Regions from separate parts of the Pseudoalteromonas sp. SG41-2 genome, predicted to be linked through region 2. Evidence: predicted binding sites of a transcription regulator. Region 2 holds the regulator's gene; the other holds the start of a gene.
The links. Region 2 encodes MetJ, which represses methionine synthesis genes. Its sites were predicted from a motif close to TAGACGTCTAGACGTCTA; they were not measured.
Positions count from the first base shown of each region.

Region 1 (8,504 bases), on a different contig from region 2:
GTTTAAACCAAGTACACCAATTTTTGCACCCGGGAAAAAATGCAAAGAAATATCTTTTAAGATAGTGCGCTTAGGTGGCACAACCTTAGATACTCGACTCATCGAGAAAATAAACTTATCAGGTAAAACCATGGAGGGAGCCTTCAAATAATAATAAAAATTTCAATGTTGTATTGTAGTGGCTCACAGGTGAAACAGTCAACGAATCAACCAAATAACAATGTGCTAATTCGCGAGCAATACTCCTACACCGATTAAAGCAAGCAAGCCGCCTATTAACATTTTATTGGTAACGGGCTCGCGCTTTATAAAACCAATGCTCATTACAATTAATGGCGCGGTTGCGAAAATCGTTTGTGCAATGGCTGGATCGGTATATTTAACTGCGCCAAGTTGAAGCCATAAACCAAGGAAAGTGCCTAAAAACACAGCCGCAAAAAACCATTGTTTGCCGCTAATTCCCCTTAGAGTTAGTGCTTGTTTAAATTCACTGCTTTTAAATACTGCAACAACTAAGGCCACAGTCATCGTACCTGCTGCTAATCTAATTAATGCCGCCCATAAGCTACTCATATGCTCATTATTGAGTGCGCCTTTAGACATCACCATACCGAGCGCTTGGCCGATAGCAGCTGCAAGGGCACATAAAACACCTTTGCGATAATGTTGATGATCAACCTGTGGCAATGTTTTTTCAGGCTTGATTGCTATTACTACGCCAATGGTTGTAAGTACAATACCGCACCATGCAAATGGCGATAAATAATGATTTAATAGCAGGATATTAAAAACCCCCACAAGGGCTGGAGCAAGGGACTCAATAACTAACGTGCGAGCAGGGCCAATATTTCGCAGCGCAGTAAAATAGGCGCTATCGCCAATCGCAATCCCAATCACCCCGCCAGCAATTAGCCAAAGCCAGCTTGTCAGATGATGTGGTAGTGCAGCGTCTTGAGTAATCGCAATAGTCGCTAACATCATGGCACTTGCTAACACGCCTTTACTGATGTTTAGCTGCATAGGCGTTAAGTGATGGCTAAAACCTTTATATAAAATGGTCGAAAGCGCCCAAACAATAGCTGCTAATATAGCAAAAAGTTCTCCTAAGCCTAGCCAATCAATCACGTTTACCACCTTAAAATAAAATCAACAGGCGCATTATGGCGAGCGGTTTTTAGAATGCAAAAGAATAGCTAAAATAAATTCATTTAGACATCTAAACATCTAGAGGTTGAAATTTCCAGCTATCCGTTCATAATTAGCCATTGGTTAATTATGCCTTGGAGATGAGTATGCCTATTACCGTTAAAGATGAATTGCCCGCAATTGCGAAGTTACGTCAAGAAAACGTATTCGTAATGCCAAAAAGCCGCGCTAAAACCCAAGAGATCCGTCCGATGCGCTTGGCGATTTTAAACTTAATGCCTAATAAGGTAGAAACCGAGGTGCAATTTATTCGTTTGCTCGCTAATTCACCCTTACAAGTGAATGTAGAGCTTCTACGTTTAGACACTCATCGCAGCAGTAGCAATTCAGAGCAGCATTTAGACACTTTTTACCGTTATTTCTCTGAAGTGAAAGACAACAATTACGATGCATTACTCATTACCGGCGCACCATTGGCACATTTAGAATATGACGATGTAGCCTACTGGGATGAACTAAAAGTAATTTTAGATTGGGCGGAGCAGCATGTAACCTCAACATTATTTTCGTGTTGGGCGGCTCACGCGGGTTTATTTCATCATTATAATCTAAAGCGTGAACTAAAAGAAAATAAGCTCTGTGGTGTGTTTACCCATAAGTGTTACTTTGAACATGGAGCCTTAACGCGTGGTTTTGACGATACCTTTGTAGTTCCGCACTCGCGTTATGGTCATATTGATATTGAAAAAATTAACGCTTGTGATGACTTAGTTGTGCTGGCAGGTTCAGAGCAAGTAGGCGCTTACTTAATAAAAAATAAATCCGGCAGCCAAGTGTATATTACCGGGCATCCTGAGTATGATGCAGACACTTTAAAAGGCGAATATCGGCGCGATTTAGAAAAAGGCCCTGATGCGCCATTGCCTGAAAATTACTTTCCAGATAACAACCCAGATAACGAACCGTCGAAAACTTGGCAAAGCCATGCCTTTTTACTTTTTTCGAATTGGTTAAATTATTATGTGTACCAAACCACACCCTATGATATTAATTTAGTTAGCCAAGCCGTAAGGACTAACAACTATGCCGAATAATTTAGAAAACAAAAGCGCCGAGTTAATTGAAGCGCTACAACAGCGTATTTTAATTCTTGATGGTGCTATGGGTACCATGATCCAAGAACATAAATTAGAAGAACAAGATTATCGTGGTGAGCGCTTTAAAGATTGGCATGTACTGATCAAAGGCAACAATGACTTACTAAGCTTAACGCAACCAAAAATTATTGCAGATATTCATCGCGGCTTTTTAAATGCCGGTGCCGACATTATTGAAACCAATACCTTTAACTCGACCACCATTTCGATGGATGATTATGACATGGCCAACATCAGCCGTGAGATTAACCTCGAGTCAGCTAAATTAGCACGCAGTATTTGTGATGAGTTCACGGCTAAAAATCCAGAAAAACCGCGTTATGTAGCGGGTGTATTAGGGCCTACTTCAAAAACCTGTTCGATTTCTCCAGATGTAAACGATCCTGGTTATCGTAATATTACTTTTGACAAGCTAGTTACCGCTTACGTTGAATCAACCCTTGCTCTTATGGAAGGTGGTGTTGATTTAATTTTGATAGAAACAATTTTTGATACGCTTAATGCAAAAGCGGCTTCATTCGCGGTTGAAGAAGCGTTTGAGCAAGCCGGTCGCAAGTTACCTGTGATGATTTCTGGCACCATAACCGATGCATCCGGGCGAACATTGTCAGGGCAAACCACCGAAGCATTTTATAATTCGATTCGTCATATTAAGCCGATTTCAATTGGTTTAAATTGCGCGCTTGGTCCAGATCTACTGCGCCAATATGTTGAAGAGCTATCACGGGTTTGCGAAACCTTTGTATCAGTTCATCCCAATGCCGGTTTACCTAACGAGTTTGGTGAATATGACTTAGAAGCACCAGAAATGGCACAAGAAATTATCGATTGGGGTAAGTCAGGTTTTATCAATATTGTTGGCGGTTGTTGTGGTACTACACCTGCACACATTAGGGCTTTTGCGAAAGGGCTTGAAGGGGTTGAACCTCGGCCATTGCCAGAGCTTGAAGTGCGTATGCGCTTATCAGGCCTAGAAGCGTGTAATTTAAATTAAGGTAGCCGAGATGACACAAAAAATAGCAGTATTTACCAACGTCGGCGAACGTACCAATGTTACCGGCTCAGCCATGTTCAAGCGTTTGATCATGGAAGAAGATTACGAGACCGCCCTTAACGTTGCTCGCGAACAAGTAGAAAACGGCGCACAAGTGATTGATATCAATATGGATGAAGCCATGTTGGACTCAAAAGCGGCGATGGTTAAATTTTTAAATTTGATTGCTTCAGAACCTGATATTTCTAAAGTACCAATTATGGTCGACTCCTCAAAATGGGAAGTGATTGAAGCGGGCTTAAAGTGCATTCAAGGCAAGGCAATTGTAAATTCAATCTCGTTAAAAGAAGGCGAAGAGCCATTTATTCGCCAAGCTAAAATTATTAAACGCTTTGGCGCCGCTGCAGTGGTTATGGCATTTGATACCGACGGCCAAGCAGATACAGCCGATCGCAAGTTTGAAATTTGTGAGCGCAGTTACCGCATTTTGGTGGATGAAATTGGCTTTGCGCCAGAAGATATTATTTTCGATCCCAACATCTTTGCGGTAGCAACCGGTATTGAAGAGCACGATAACTACGCAGTTGAATTTATTGAAGGCACGCGCCGTATTAAGCAAAACTTGCCATACTGTAAAGTGTCGGGCGGGGTGTCGAATGTATCGTTCTCGTTCCGTGGTAATAACCCTGTGCGAGAGGCCATTCACTCAGTATTTTTATACCATGCCATTCAAGCGGGCATGGATATGGGTATTGTTAATGCCGGGCAACTCGCTGTGTATGACGATATACCAGCAGAGCTTAGAAAAGCAGTTGAAGACGTTATTTTAAATACCGACCCAGGTGCAGGTGAACGCTTAGTTGAGTTGGCACCAAAATACTCTGGCATGGCACAAGCTGAGCGAGTTGAAGATTTAGAATGGCGTACTTGGCCAGTTGAAAAACGCTTAGAGCACGCATTGGTTAAAGGCATTACCACCTTTATCGATGAAGACACCGAAGAGTGCCGCGCTGCTGCCGATAAACCTATTCATGTGATTGAAGGGCCATTAATGGACGGCATGAACGTGGTAGGGGATTTATTTGGTGCAGGTAAAATGTTTTTACCGCAAGTGGTTAAATCAGCGCGAGTGATGAAGCGCGCAGTGGCCTACCTAGACCCTTATATTGAAGCTGAAAAAGAAGAAGGGGCTACTAACGGTAAAATCGTGATGGCCACCGTTAAAGGTGACGTACATGATATTGGTAAAAATATTGTTGGCGTCGTACTGCAATGTAATAACTATGAAGTTATCGATTTAGGCGTAATGGTGCCTGCTGATAAAATTTTGCAAACTGCCATTGATGAAAAAGCTGATATTATTGGTTTGTCAGGGCTTATTACTCCTTCGCTTGATGAAATGGTACACGTTGCCAAAGAAATGAAACGCCGTGGTTTTGAACTACCGCTATTGATTGGTGGTGCGACTACCTCAAAAGCCCATACAGCCGTTAAAATTGAACCGCAATATGACAAAGGCGTGGTGTATGTAAATAACGCCAGTCGCGCCGTAGGCGTGGTCTCTAACTTATTATCGAAAGAGCATAAAGCTGAATTTTTAGCAAAAACCAGCGCTGAATACGTCAAAGTACGCGAGCAGCAAGCACGCAAAAAACCACGCTCAAAACCGGTGACTATTCAACGTGCCCGCGACAACGCCGCCAAGCTTGATTGGGATAATTACACTCCACCGGTGCCGAAAAAGCTGGGCGTGACAGAGTTTAAAAATGTCTCGATAGCCACTTTACGACAATACATAGACTGGACGCCGTACTTTATGACCTGGTCAATCGCTGGTAAATACCCACGTATCATGACCGATGAAGTGGTTGGCGAGCAGGCGCAAAGCTTATTTAAAGACGCTAACGACATGTTAGACGATCTTGAAAAGTCTGGCAGTTTGCAACCGCTTGGCGTAATTGGTTTATTCCCAGCTAATCGCGTGGGTGACGATATTGAAATATACACAGACGAAACTCGCGCTGAACTATTAACCACATCGTGCCATTTACGTCAGCAAACAGAAAAAACCGACTTTGCTAACTACTGCTTAGCTGATTATATCGCCCCGAAAGGCACGCCTGATTACTTTGGTGCATTTGCGGTAACAGGCGGTCTTGAAGAAGACGACTTAGCTGATGCGTTCGATGCACAGCAAGATGACTACAACAAAATAATGGTAAAAGCGGTGGCAGATAGACTCGCCGAAGCCTTTGCTGAGTACTTACACGAACAAGTGCGTAAAGAATATTGGGGTTTTGCCCCAGACGAAAACCTTGCGAATGAAGATCTTATTCGTGAAAACTATCAAGGTATTCGCCCAGCACCCGGTTACCCAGCATGTCCAGAGCACACTGAGAAGAAGAAAATCTGGCAACTACTCGATACTGAAAAGCGCATTGGCATGCAGCTCACCAGCTCATACGCCATGTGGCCCGGCGCTGCGGTATCAGGCTGGTACTTCTCTCACCCTGAGGCTAAATACTACGCCGTAGCGGCAGTACAAAAGGATCAGGTTGAAGATTACGCTCAACGAACCAACATGACGCTAGAAGAAGCGGAAAGATGGTTATCGCCTAATTTGGGGTATGAGCCGGAGTAAGTGAAGCGGTCAGCTATCAGCCGTTAGTTTAAAACAAAAAAGCGAGCCAAATTAGGCTCGCTTTTTTTGTACAAAGTTTTTCCTGATAGCTCTTCGGTATATCATCATACTTTCACATTCAATGAGCTTGCGTATGCCCCTAACCTTGGGTGTAGAATGATTAGTACATTATATTTGTGATTTACTGCACATTCATTATTTGAGAATTTTCTATGGTAAAATTATTTAGCCCACTAAAATTAGGTCCGATAACACTCAAAAACCGCATTATTATTGCTCCCATGTGTATGTATGCCGCAGAAGAAGGCAAGGTGCAACCTTGGCATCATCAACATTATGGTATGCTCGCGCAATCCGGTGCTGGCTTATTGATTGTTGAAGCGAGCGCTGTATCCCCTGAAGGAAGAATCTCTTACGCCGATTCAGGTATTTATAGCGACGAATGTGAGCAAGCTTGGCGTGAAGTCGTATCTAATGTAGGTCAATACTCTAACATTCCGATGGTGATGCAGATTGGTCATGCAGGTCGTAAAGCGTCAACTGAATTACCTTGGAATGGCGGTGCGCCTATCGCTCCAGCAATAAAGAACGGTTGGCAAACTATTGCTCCGAGTGAACTTGCTTTTTCAGATGAAGCTCCTTTACCAAAAGCAATGACGCAAGACGATATTGGACGATTAATTACTCAGTTTGTGAAAAGTGCTCAACGTGCCCATAAAGCTGGTTTTTCTGGCATAGAAATTCATGCAGCTCATGGCTATTTACTGCACCAATTTTTATCACCTCTTAGTAATCAGCGTTCAGATCAATTTGGCGGCTCATTAGAGAACCGCATGCGCCTACCCCTGGCAATATTTGATGCTATAAAGGCTGCGTTACCACATGATTTCATGATTGGTGTACGTATAAGTGCAAGTGATTGGGCTGATAATGGCTGGGATATCGAGCAAAGTATCGTATTTTCTCAAGCTTTAGACGCTCGTGGTTGCCATTATATACACGTATCAAGTGGTGGCTTGACTGCACAGCAGCAAATTAAAGTTGCCCCTAATTATCAAGTCGGTTTTGCCGATGCAATAAGTGATAACGTTTCTATGCCGGTTATTGCTGTAGGCTTAATTACTCAAGCTCAACAAGCTGAAGATATTATCTGCGAAGGTAAAGCTGATGCGATTGCGTTGGCGCGTGGTATTCTTTATAACCCGCGTTGGCCTTGGCATGCAGCAGCGAAGCTCGGAGTTACAATACAAGCCGCGCCGCAATACTTGCGCTGCCAGCCACATGAACTTAAGTCATTACTGATACGCGATTGATTACTACCTCTCATAACTAGATAATCTTCGAGTGTGAGAGGCTTTGACTATTCAAGCCAGTTTTTAATACGTTTATTAAGGAAAAACCTCTGAATAAGTATATATCCCAGCATATAACTCTGCCTTTTATAGCTATGATCAAAGAAAGTTTAATAAAAGGAGTTATATGAAATATTATTTTCAAGCGCAATACCACCAGCGCTTAGATTTGTTTGATAATGTGTTTGTCAGTATGGCAACGGGTAATGTTGTTGAGCCATCACTGCCTTTAGAGATCATCATTGAGTCTGAAGATTGTGTGCTTTATGAAAGTGACAATGGCTCTATTATTGATTTTTCTCCGCCAACGTTAGGCTATTATTGGATTACTGGGCAAACCTGCTTACGCACCCGAGACGGATTAGTATTTGAGCCTTGTGATGATAAAGATGCAGTACAATACACTTATATTGACGGGCAGCTTTATGGACAAAAAATAAATACTGACTTGAGCAAAATGCCAACCACACAAACGCGTTACCACTTTAGTAAGCTTAATGGATGCAAAGCCCAGCTAAAGCAAAATGATGACTCAAGCTTTACTCTCGAAATTGATGAAAAAGAATATCCTATTGCGTTACATGAGCTTGAATTTTCATTTTTTGTAAATGAAGAAACAGGATTTACGCAAGACGGCGAACAACTCTATTACTACGACAGACCAGTACCTCAATTAACGTTAGTAGACTTTAGGGTTTTACATTTTAATTATGCAAAAGATGATCATGTTGTTGTCTGTGGTACAGATGTTATTTCACAAGCGGATGCTGCAACGTTTGAAGTGATCACCACGACTTTAGCAAAAGATAAAAATCATGTTTATGAATTTTCAAAGATTATTAAAGGTGCGGATGCTAAATCATTTGTCGTGATTGATGGTAAAGAACAAGATGCATATCAACAATATAGTAAAGACAAGCAAACAGTTTATTATTTTGGTGAAGCCATTATCGGTGCAGACTTGGCATCTTTTCGCATTATTTACGGACGTTATTCGGCTGATAAAAACTGGGTTTATCGCTCAGGGCTACGTATTGCTCTATTTGATGCTGAGAGTTTCTATTATATTTCACAAAGTTTTGTTGGTGATAAAAACGGCATTTATACTGACTTTCTAAATATTACACAAATAGCCCAGTGTGATGATGTATTTGTTGATTACGATAATGATTACTTTGCCGTAAACGATACCCTGTATTGGGCTGATAAAGAAC
Region 1 covers NZ_JACJFK010000049.1:622-9,125, reverse strand. Annotated here, with positions in the region: gene ettA (energy-dependent translational throttle protein EttA) at 1-132, opposite strand, end outside; gene H5186_RS23345 (DMT family transporter) at 226-1,125, opposite strand; gene metA (homoserine O-succinyltransferase) at 1,293-2,240, shown strand; gene H5186_RS21750 (homocysteine S-methyltransferase family protein) at 2,230-3,297, shown strand; gene metH (methionine synthase) at 3,308-5,938, shown strand; gene H5186_RS21740 (NADH:flavin oxidoreductase/NADH oxidase) at 6,151-7,251, shown strand; gene H5186_RS21735 (DKNYY domain-containing protein) at 7,418-8,504, shown strand, end outside.
Region 1: metA (homoserine O-succinyltransferase) is a predicted target of MetJ. The motif match lies at 1,210-1,227, and genes of this name have one in related genera.

Region 2 (8,504 bases):
CACATCAGCAAAGTGATGACCTTTGGCAAGCATTTGGGTGCCAACTAAAATCCTTGCACCGCCTTGGTTTATATCGTCTAGGGCTTTTTCTAAACTGCCTTTACGACGCGTTGAGTCGCGATCAATCCGGCTAATCGGGGTATCAGGAAACTCGGTTGTTAAAAACTCTTCTATTTGTTCGGTGCCTTTGCCGTTAGGAAATATTTGTGTACTACCACAGTCTGGACACTGATGCGGCACGCGTTCTTGCTCACCGCAGTGATGGCAAATCATCTGGCCGATGGCCTTGTGAAAAGTCGCACTGGTGCTGCAACGTGTGCACTCACTTAACCAACCACATTCATGGCAAATCAGGGTAGGCGAAAAACCGCGACGGTTTAGAAATACCATCACTTGTTTGCCTCGTTTTAAATGCTGACGCATAGTGGCAAGACTGGCATGGGCTATACCAGCTTGATCCGGCTGGCCTTTCATATCAATCAGCTGAAATTTATTGTCGGTACTGGTTTGCGCACGTTGCGTTAGGCTCAGCAGTTGGTATTTATTATGAATTGCCTTATGCAAGGTTTCGAGCGCCGGGGTTGCTGAGCCTAAGATCAGCGGTATTTTATGTTGAAAAGCGCGGTATGCGGCTAAATCACGGGCATGGTAACGTAAGGTATCTTGTTGTTTAAATGAACCGTCATGTTCTTCATCAACAATGATCATACCAAGCTTTAAAAATGGTAAAAAGATACTCGAACGTGTACCAATCACAATTGCGCAACTGGCTTTTTCACAAAAGCGCCAAGTTTGTAAGCGTTCGTTATCGGTCAGTGCTGAATGCCACAGCATAATCGGCGTATCAGGAAAGCGACGACGAAATCGATTAACCGTTTGTGGCGTAAGGCCAATTTCAGGCACTAGTACGAGTGCTTGTTCACCGCGTTTTAAAACCTCTTCAAGGCATTGTAAGTAAACCTCGGTTTTACCACTGCCAGTAACACCTTCTAGTAAAAAGCTATTGAAACCGACCGCTTGATTAATGGTGGTACAGGCTACTGCTTGCTCTTTATTTAGAGTCGGCTTAGTGCCTACGGTGGGAAGTTGTTGTTGCCATTGGTTGTCGTGTTCAATCGTTTGGCTGATCAGCTCTTTGTTAAGTAAGCTGTCGATAGTTTTTTTACTAAACCCCAGCGCTTTTAATTCTGTAAGTGATGATTTACCCGAATCTGCCAGTTGTTTGAGTAAGCTTAGTTGGCTCTTTGCTTTTAAAGACGGTAATTTAGCGCCTTTTGCAGTTAGTGCCACCATACTAATACTGCTTTTATCTGGGCACAGTCCTTGACGCAGCGCGCCAGGCAGGGCGATATGAATTGTTTCACCTAGTGGGTAGCAATAATAGCGCGCAGTAAAACGCAATAATTCGATATGTCGCTCTGATAAAACAGCTTCATCATCAATCACTTCAAGCACTGCTTTAAGTTTATTAACCGGCACATCGGTGTTGGTTTTTAGCGCCAGTACGACCGCAACTTTGCGCTGATTACCAAATGGCACCCATACCCGCGCACCGACTTTAGGCATCACCGATAAACCATCTAGTTGCTCTGGAATGCGATAATCAAAGGTGCGATGCAACGGTACTTTTATAGCAACTTCAACAAAACTCATAACAACCCAAACAAGAACGAATAAGGGAGTTAATGTACTAAAATTATGGCTGAAAACCTACCTGCAAATACCTTCTTTAAAACTTTTGTTCATTTTATTAGCAAAAACGACATTTAAAGCTTGTAGCAAGTGGGGTTGTTGCTTAGAATACGCGTCCTAAATAATTTGTTTTAACGACGTATGGTGCCAGACTCCGGGTTTGGAGAGCGATGCGGCCTTAACTAGAGGTTTCTATGAAAGAAGGTATTCACCCTAAGTACGAAGTAATTTCAGCATCATGTTCATGTGGAAATAAATTCGAAACTCGTTCTACTCTGTGTAAAGACATTCACTTAGACGTATGTTCTGCGTGTCACCCGTTTTACACTGGTAAGCAAAAAGTTTTAGACACAGGTGGCCGTGTTGATCGCTTTAACAAGCGTTTCGGTTCACTTAGCAGCAAGTAATTCTTGTTGTTTTGTCGGAAAAAGCACCTTAGGGTGCTTTTTTTATGCCTGCTATTTATTAAAAACACCGCCTTTTAGTCTTTATTTCTTGCTCTAGTGCTCCAGCTTTACGCATTCATTATGTTGTGACTATTTCCCACTTTTATATCCAGTATAGCGAGTAAATAACAGACAAATAGTGATTTGTTGACTATATTGTCATTCTCGTTAAAGCGATAAATTAAACGTTTTTGTCGGTAAAGTTAGGTCTTTTGCGGTTAAATGTTGTTAACGTCTTACTTTGATGGTTTTTAGTCATAGGTCATTATTTTTGCTTTAAAGCGTTGCATAATGAGCATTTTAAGATGGGTTTTTTGATGCTTTGTGGCGTTTTTATAGCCGAAAATTGAAGCTTTTTTGCAAAAAATGCTGACAAAACGCATAAAATTAACGGATATAGCATATAACAGGATAGACCTGATATTGCTTGAATTTAATTATAATATAGGTATCGTTCCCTATAAGATATAAGAACTGCTTACTCTCACTTTCAACTTAACTTACTTGCAGGATAAAATCGCGTTATGTCAGACTTTCGTGAACAAGCTTTACATTACCATTCGCACCCCGTTCCAGGAAAAATTAGCGTTGAGCTTACAAAGCCAGCTGAAACCGTACAGGATCTTGCACTCGCATACAGCCCCGGTGTTGCAGAACCGGTACGTGAAATAGCTGCTGATCCCGCTAATGCCTACAAATACACCGGTAAAGGCAATATGGTTGCGGTTATTACTAACGGCACCGCTATTTTAGGTTTAGGTAACTTAGGTCCATTGGCTTCAAAACCGGTTATGGAAGGTAAAGCGTTATTATTTAAACGCTTTGCGGGTCTAGATTCGATAGATATTGAGGTGAAACACAATACCACCGAAGATTTCATCAATACAGTTGCTAACATCGCTGATACGTTTGGCGGTATTAACTTAGAAGACATTAAAGCGCCAGAGTGTTTTGAAATAGAAAAAGCATTGATCGAGCGTTGTAGCATTCCAGTGTTCCACGACGATCAACACGGTACCGCGATTGTAACGGCTGCTGGTATGATCAACGCACTTGAAGTACAAGGCAAAGAAATCGAAGATGCGATTATCGTTTGTTTAGGAGCCGGTGCCGCAGCGGTTGCGTGTATGGAGCTACTGATCAAGTGTGGTGCATTGCGTGAACATATTTACATGTTAGATCGTAAAGGCGTTATTCATACTCGTCGTGATGATTTAAACGAGTACAAACAGTTATTCGCTAACAATACAGATAAGCGCACACTGCAAGATGTTATTGCTGATGCCGATGTATTTGTTGGTGTATCTGGCCCGAATTTACTTTCTCCTGACGATCTTAAGTTAATGGCTGATCGACCTGTAGTGTTTGCCTGTTCAAACCCAGATCCAGAAATCTCACCAGTGCTTGCTCATGGTGCTCGCGATGATTTAATCATGGCAACGGGTCGTTCAGATTATCCAAACCAAGTTAACAACGTGCTGTGTTTCCCATTTATTTTCCGTGGTGCGCTAGATGTGCGTGCAAGCAAAATTAATGATGAAATGAAAATTGCTGCGGTTGACGCTATTCGTAGCATTGCTAAAGAACCAGTACCAGCGGAAGTATTAAAAGCGGCGGGTGTTGAGACACTTGAATTTGGTGCGCAGTATATTATTCCAAAACCGATGGATCCGCGTCTATTACCGCGCATTGCCAAAGCAGTAGCGCAAGCGGCAATTGATTCTGGTGTTGCACAAATTGATATGCCGGAAAACTACATGGAGTAGCTGCTTCGCTGCAATTGGTAATGGCACAATAATAAAAACCTCAGCAACTTACGTTACTGAGGTTTTTTTGTAGCCAATTCCTGAAGCAGGAATATATACAAATGATAACTTAATCTTCGTTGAGTACAGGTACTTCGAGACCCATTTCAAGCATGATTTTTTTCACTTCTTCAGGCACTTTCTCTGGATTATCTTTACGTAAATCTTCATCGTTTGGCAGTGGTTGGCCAGTAAATGCGTGTAAAAATGCTTCACAAAGTAATTCGCTATTTGTTGCATGGCGAAGATTATTAATTTGACGACGAGTGCGCTCATCAGTCAAAACTTTTAATACATTTAGCGGGATCGAAACGGTGATCTTTTTAACTTGTTCTGATTTTTTCCCGTGTTCTGCGTATGGGTGAATATATTCACCATTCCATTTAGCCATAGGATGTATCGTTGCCTCAGGTTGTTAATTGTTTGCGCGACCTTTTGCAGCGCAAAGATGGCGAAATTCTATCGTGTTAAAAAAGATAGTCAAATACTTGTTTTTTAGCCATCTAGAGGCTTAAATGTTTTTACTTCTAATCTTGCGGCTAAAACCGCATAAATGCTTTGACTTATTAAATTTGATCCTCTAACCTTTTAGACGTCTAAACATCCATTTAATTGTAGGTGACGGTATGAGTCAAAAGAATAAAGCAACCATTGCAGTACGCAATGGTATTGATGCAGATAAACATCACGGCGCGGTTGTGCCTCCCATTCATTTATCGACCACCTACTCATTTGCTGATTTTGATAAAAAGCGCCAATATGATTATGGCCGTAGCGGCAACCCAAACCGTGATTTACTCGCTGAAACGCTCGCTAAGCTTGAAGGTGGCGCTAAGGGGATTATCACTGCAACGGGCATGGCTGCGGTGCATTTAGCTACTCAGCTGCTAAACAGTGACGATACCTTAGTGATCCCACATGATTGCTATGGCGGTAGTTACCGCTTATTCACCTCACTTGAAAAGCGTGGCTTATTAAAGTTAGTGGTTTTAGATTTAACTAAATCTGAAAATCATCAAAAAATTCTTGAGATAAAACCAAAGCTAATTTGGATTGAAACACCGAGTAATCCTATCTTACGGTTAACCGATATTAAAGCGATCACCACGATTGCTAAGCAGTGCGGTGCGTTGGTTGGTGCCGATAACACATTTTTATCACCTGCTTTGCAAAACCCAATTGAGTTTGGTGTTGATATTGTGGTGCATTCGACCACTAAATATATTAACGGTCACTCAGATGTTGTTGGTGGTGCGGTGATCGCCGCTACCCAAGAGTTGGGTGATGAGCTTGCTTGGTGGGCTAATAACATTGGCATTACCGGTGCCCCGTTTGATAGCTACTTAACGTTACGTGGTTTACGTACTTTGAATGTTCGTTTACGTCAGCATCAAGAAAATGCCTTTATTATTGCCCAATATCTAGAAAACTCCCCTTATGTAAGCCAAGTATATTACCCTGGATTAGTATCTCATCCACAGCATGAACTCGCTAAACAGCAGCAACGTGGTTTTGGTGGCATGGTAAGCTTTGATATCAAAGGTGATATTAATGATGCTGCAGAATTTTTGACCAGCTTAGAAGAATTTAGCTTAGCTGAGTCATTAGGTGGGGTTGAGAGTTTGATTTGTCACCCTGCAACTATGACCCACGCAGGTATGGAGGCAACTGCTCGTCTTGCTGCGGGAGTAGGTGATACCCTGATCCGTATTTCGGTGGGCATTGAAGATGTAAAAGATTTAATCGCTGACTTAGATCGTGTATTCAATAAAGTGAAACCAGGTCAAGCTCAGCACGGCGCAAAAGTAATCGCTTCCTCTGTTCAACAACAAGATGATGAGCAATCAAACTCATTTAAACTGACTCCTGCACATACGGCTTTGTGGTAATAAAAAATGGTAAATATAGTTCATAAATTTGGTGGTTCTAGCCTTAGTTCTGCAGAGCGTTATCAGGCCGTAGCAAATATTATTCTAGCCCATACGGAAGCCGGTGATTGTGTGGTGGTATCCGCAGCCGGTAAAACTACCAATACGTTAGTTACGTTATGGCATAGTTACCAGCAAGGTGATCAACAGGCAGTGAGTGATATTTTATTGCAGCTTGATAATCATCAACGTACTTTGATCGAGCAGTTATTGAGTCCAGCAGCGCGACATACGGCATTAAACGTATTAGAACAAGAGCTAGCCTTAATTGCACAGCAAACTCAACAGCAAAGCTTACAGGAAGCCGCATTGCTTGCTCACGGTGAAGTTTGGTCGGCACGATTATTGGCTAGCTATTTAAAACAGTTAAATGTTGCAGCTCAAGATGTTGATGCTCGTCAATTGTTTACCCTTAATGATGGGCAATTATTACATCAAAAAAATCAACAAGCCTGTGCCGAGTTAATTTCAGCCAATTGCATTAATATTGTTACCGGTTTTATAGCCGCTGATTGCCAAGCAAATACCGTTACTTTGGGGCGCAATGGCAGTGATTACAGCGCGACTTTGTTAAGCAGTTATTGTCATGCTAGTCAGGTATCAATTTGGACTGATACCCAAGGGGTGTTTAGTACCGACCCTCGTAAAGTAAAAAAAGCGATTAAGTATTCTAAAGTATGTCGTGGCCAAGCAAACTTACTGGCGCGTTTGGGCAACCCAGTGTTACATGCTAAAACTCTCTCGCCATTAAAAAATACTGATATCAAATTAGTCGTTCGCAGTAGTTACGACAGCGAAGCTAGCGCGACAGAAATTGTCAAAGAAGGTTACAGCAAAGCTAAGCGTTTTATCACTACCTTAGAAAATATTGATTTACTGCGCATTGATCAGCTGCGTGGCGGTGAAATTGGCGAATTAAGTCAGCTTATTCAACACAGCTTGCATCATTTTATTAAAAACGGCGATACCTACTTACTAGTGCCTGCAGCAGCGACTCATCAGGTGGTGAGTCATTTGCAAGGGCGCGCTAATATTATTGAGTCGAACTTACATGGTTGCGCTGTTGTGGCGCCACGAAATGATGTAGCGCAATTATTTGAACAAGCAACGCAAGTGCTTAGTGAGCAAAGTTTAGTGCCGCGCTTTAGCCATCAAGACGCAGACTACATATTACTACTAACGGATCAATCTATTGATAGTGATGTATTGACCTTATTGCATGATAAGCTGATTAACAAAGGCCAAGAGCTTGCCATTATTGTTGCTGGCCTTGGTAATGTTGGTGAAGTATTTATTGAGCAACTAAGTCAGCAGCTTAATCGTTTGCAGCAACACTTCAGCGTTAAGCTGGTTGGTTTATTACGCTCGCGCTCTATGTTGTTCAGCCCAAGTGGTATCGTGCTTGAGCAATGGCAGTCACAGTGGCAAAACGAAGCAATAGATTACCAAGAAGCTGATTTACTGACACGTATCAGCGAACTCGATTACGAACACAAAGTGCTGATTGATATTACTGCTAGTGAAGCGTTTAGTAAGCTTTACCCGGCGTTTGTAAATTTAGATTGTCACCTGATCAGTGCTAATAAATATGCGGGCACTGCAAATAATGACTGGTATCAAAATTTACGCCGTAATTTAGCTGAACGTAACTTATTATGGCGTTATAACACCAGTGTTGGTGCGGGTTTACCAATTAATTTTGCGTTAGCTGATTTACAAAACAGTGGCGACAGTATTACCCATATTGAAGGCGTGTTCTCAGGCACTTTATCGTGGTTGTGTAGCAGTTATGATGGCAGTGTGGCGTTTTCCGATTTAGTGTTGCAAGCGCAGCAAATGGGTTACACCGAGCCTGATCCACGGGAAGATTTATCAGGGCGTGATATGCAGCGTAAGCTATTAATTTTAGCTCGTGAATTAGGGCTCACCTTAGAGCTTGATGAGATTGGCTTAACACCGTTGATGCCAGAGCAACTAGCGCAAGGTGATTGGCAGTCTTTTTTAGCTAATAAGCAGTTGCTTGATGACTTTATTGCTGAAAAAGCACAGTTAGCTGGCAAAGAAAACAAAGTACTGCGTTATACCGGTGCGTTAACAATTGCTGATGGCAAAGTAACCGCTAAAGTCGGTTTGGCTTATGCAACACAGGGTGATGCCTTAGCTAACTTAACTCCAGGTGATAATATCTTTGTTATCAACAGTCAGTGGTATAGCGATAATGCGTTGGTGATCCAAGGTCCTGGTGCAGGCAAAGAAGTTACCGCAGCAGGCGTGCATTCTGATTTATATTGGTTAATACAAAACTTAAAATGAGCTCTGAGTTTGTAAAATAAAAAAAGCGCCGATTGGCGCTTTTTTTATGTAGCAGCGATTTTATATCGCGATAGAGTAATATTAAAACAGCTCTTCTTCTGTTTTAGTCTCTTCTTCAAACACGTTTTCTACATGCTGCATCACATACTTAGTGGGCGAGGTGCCTTTTTCAAAGTATTCAAAGCGACTAGTGTAATCGTTCTTTTGACTCAAGAGTCCCGTTGCTAGATCGATTCGTACCGACACTAATCCTTCAGGTGGCTCGATTGGTGCTTCTGGCTTATCTTTGAGTGCTACTCGCATAAAGTCAATCCATGCTG
Region 2 covers NZ_JACJFK010000005.1:114,043-122,546, forward strand. Annotated here, with positions in the region: gene priA (primosomal protein N') at 1-1,653, opposite strand, end outside; gene rpmE (50S ribosomal protein L31) at 1,887-2,099, shown strand; gene H5186_RS05630 (malic enzyme-like NAD(P)-binding protein) at 2,663-3,904, shown strand; gene metJ (met regulon transcriptional regulator MetJ) at 4,014-4,334, opposite strand; gene metB (cystathionine gamma-synthase) at 4,570-5,832, shown strand; gene metL (bifunctional aspartate kinase/homoserine dehydrogenase II) at 5,839-8,184, shown strand; gene H5186_RS05650 (penicillin-binding protein 1A) at 8,266-8,504, opposite strand, start outside.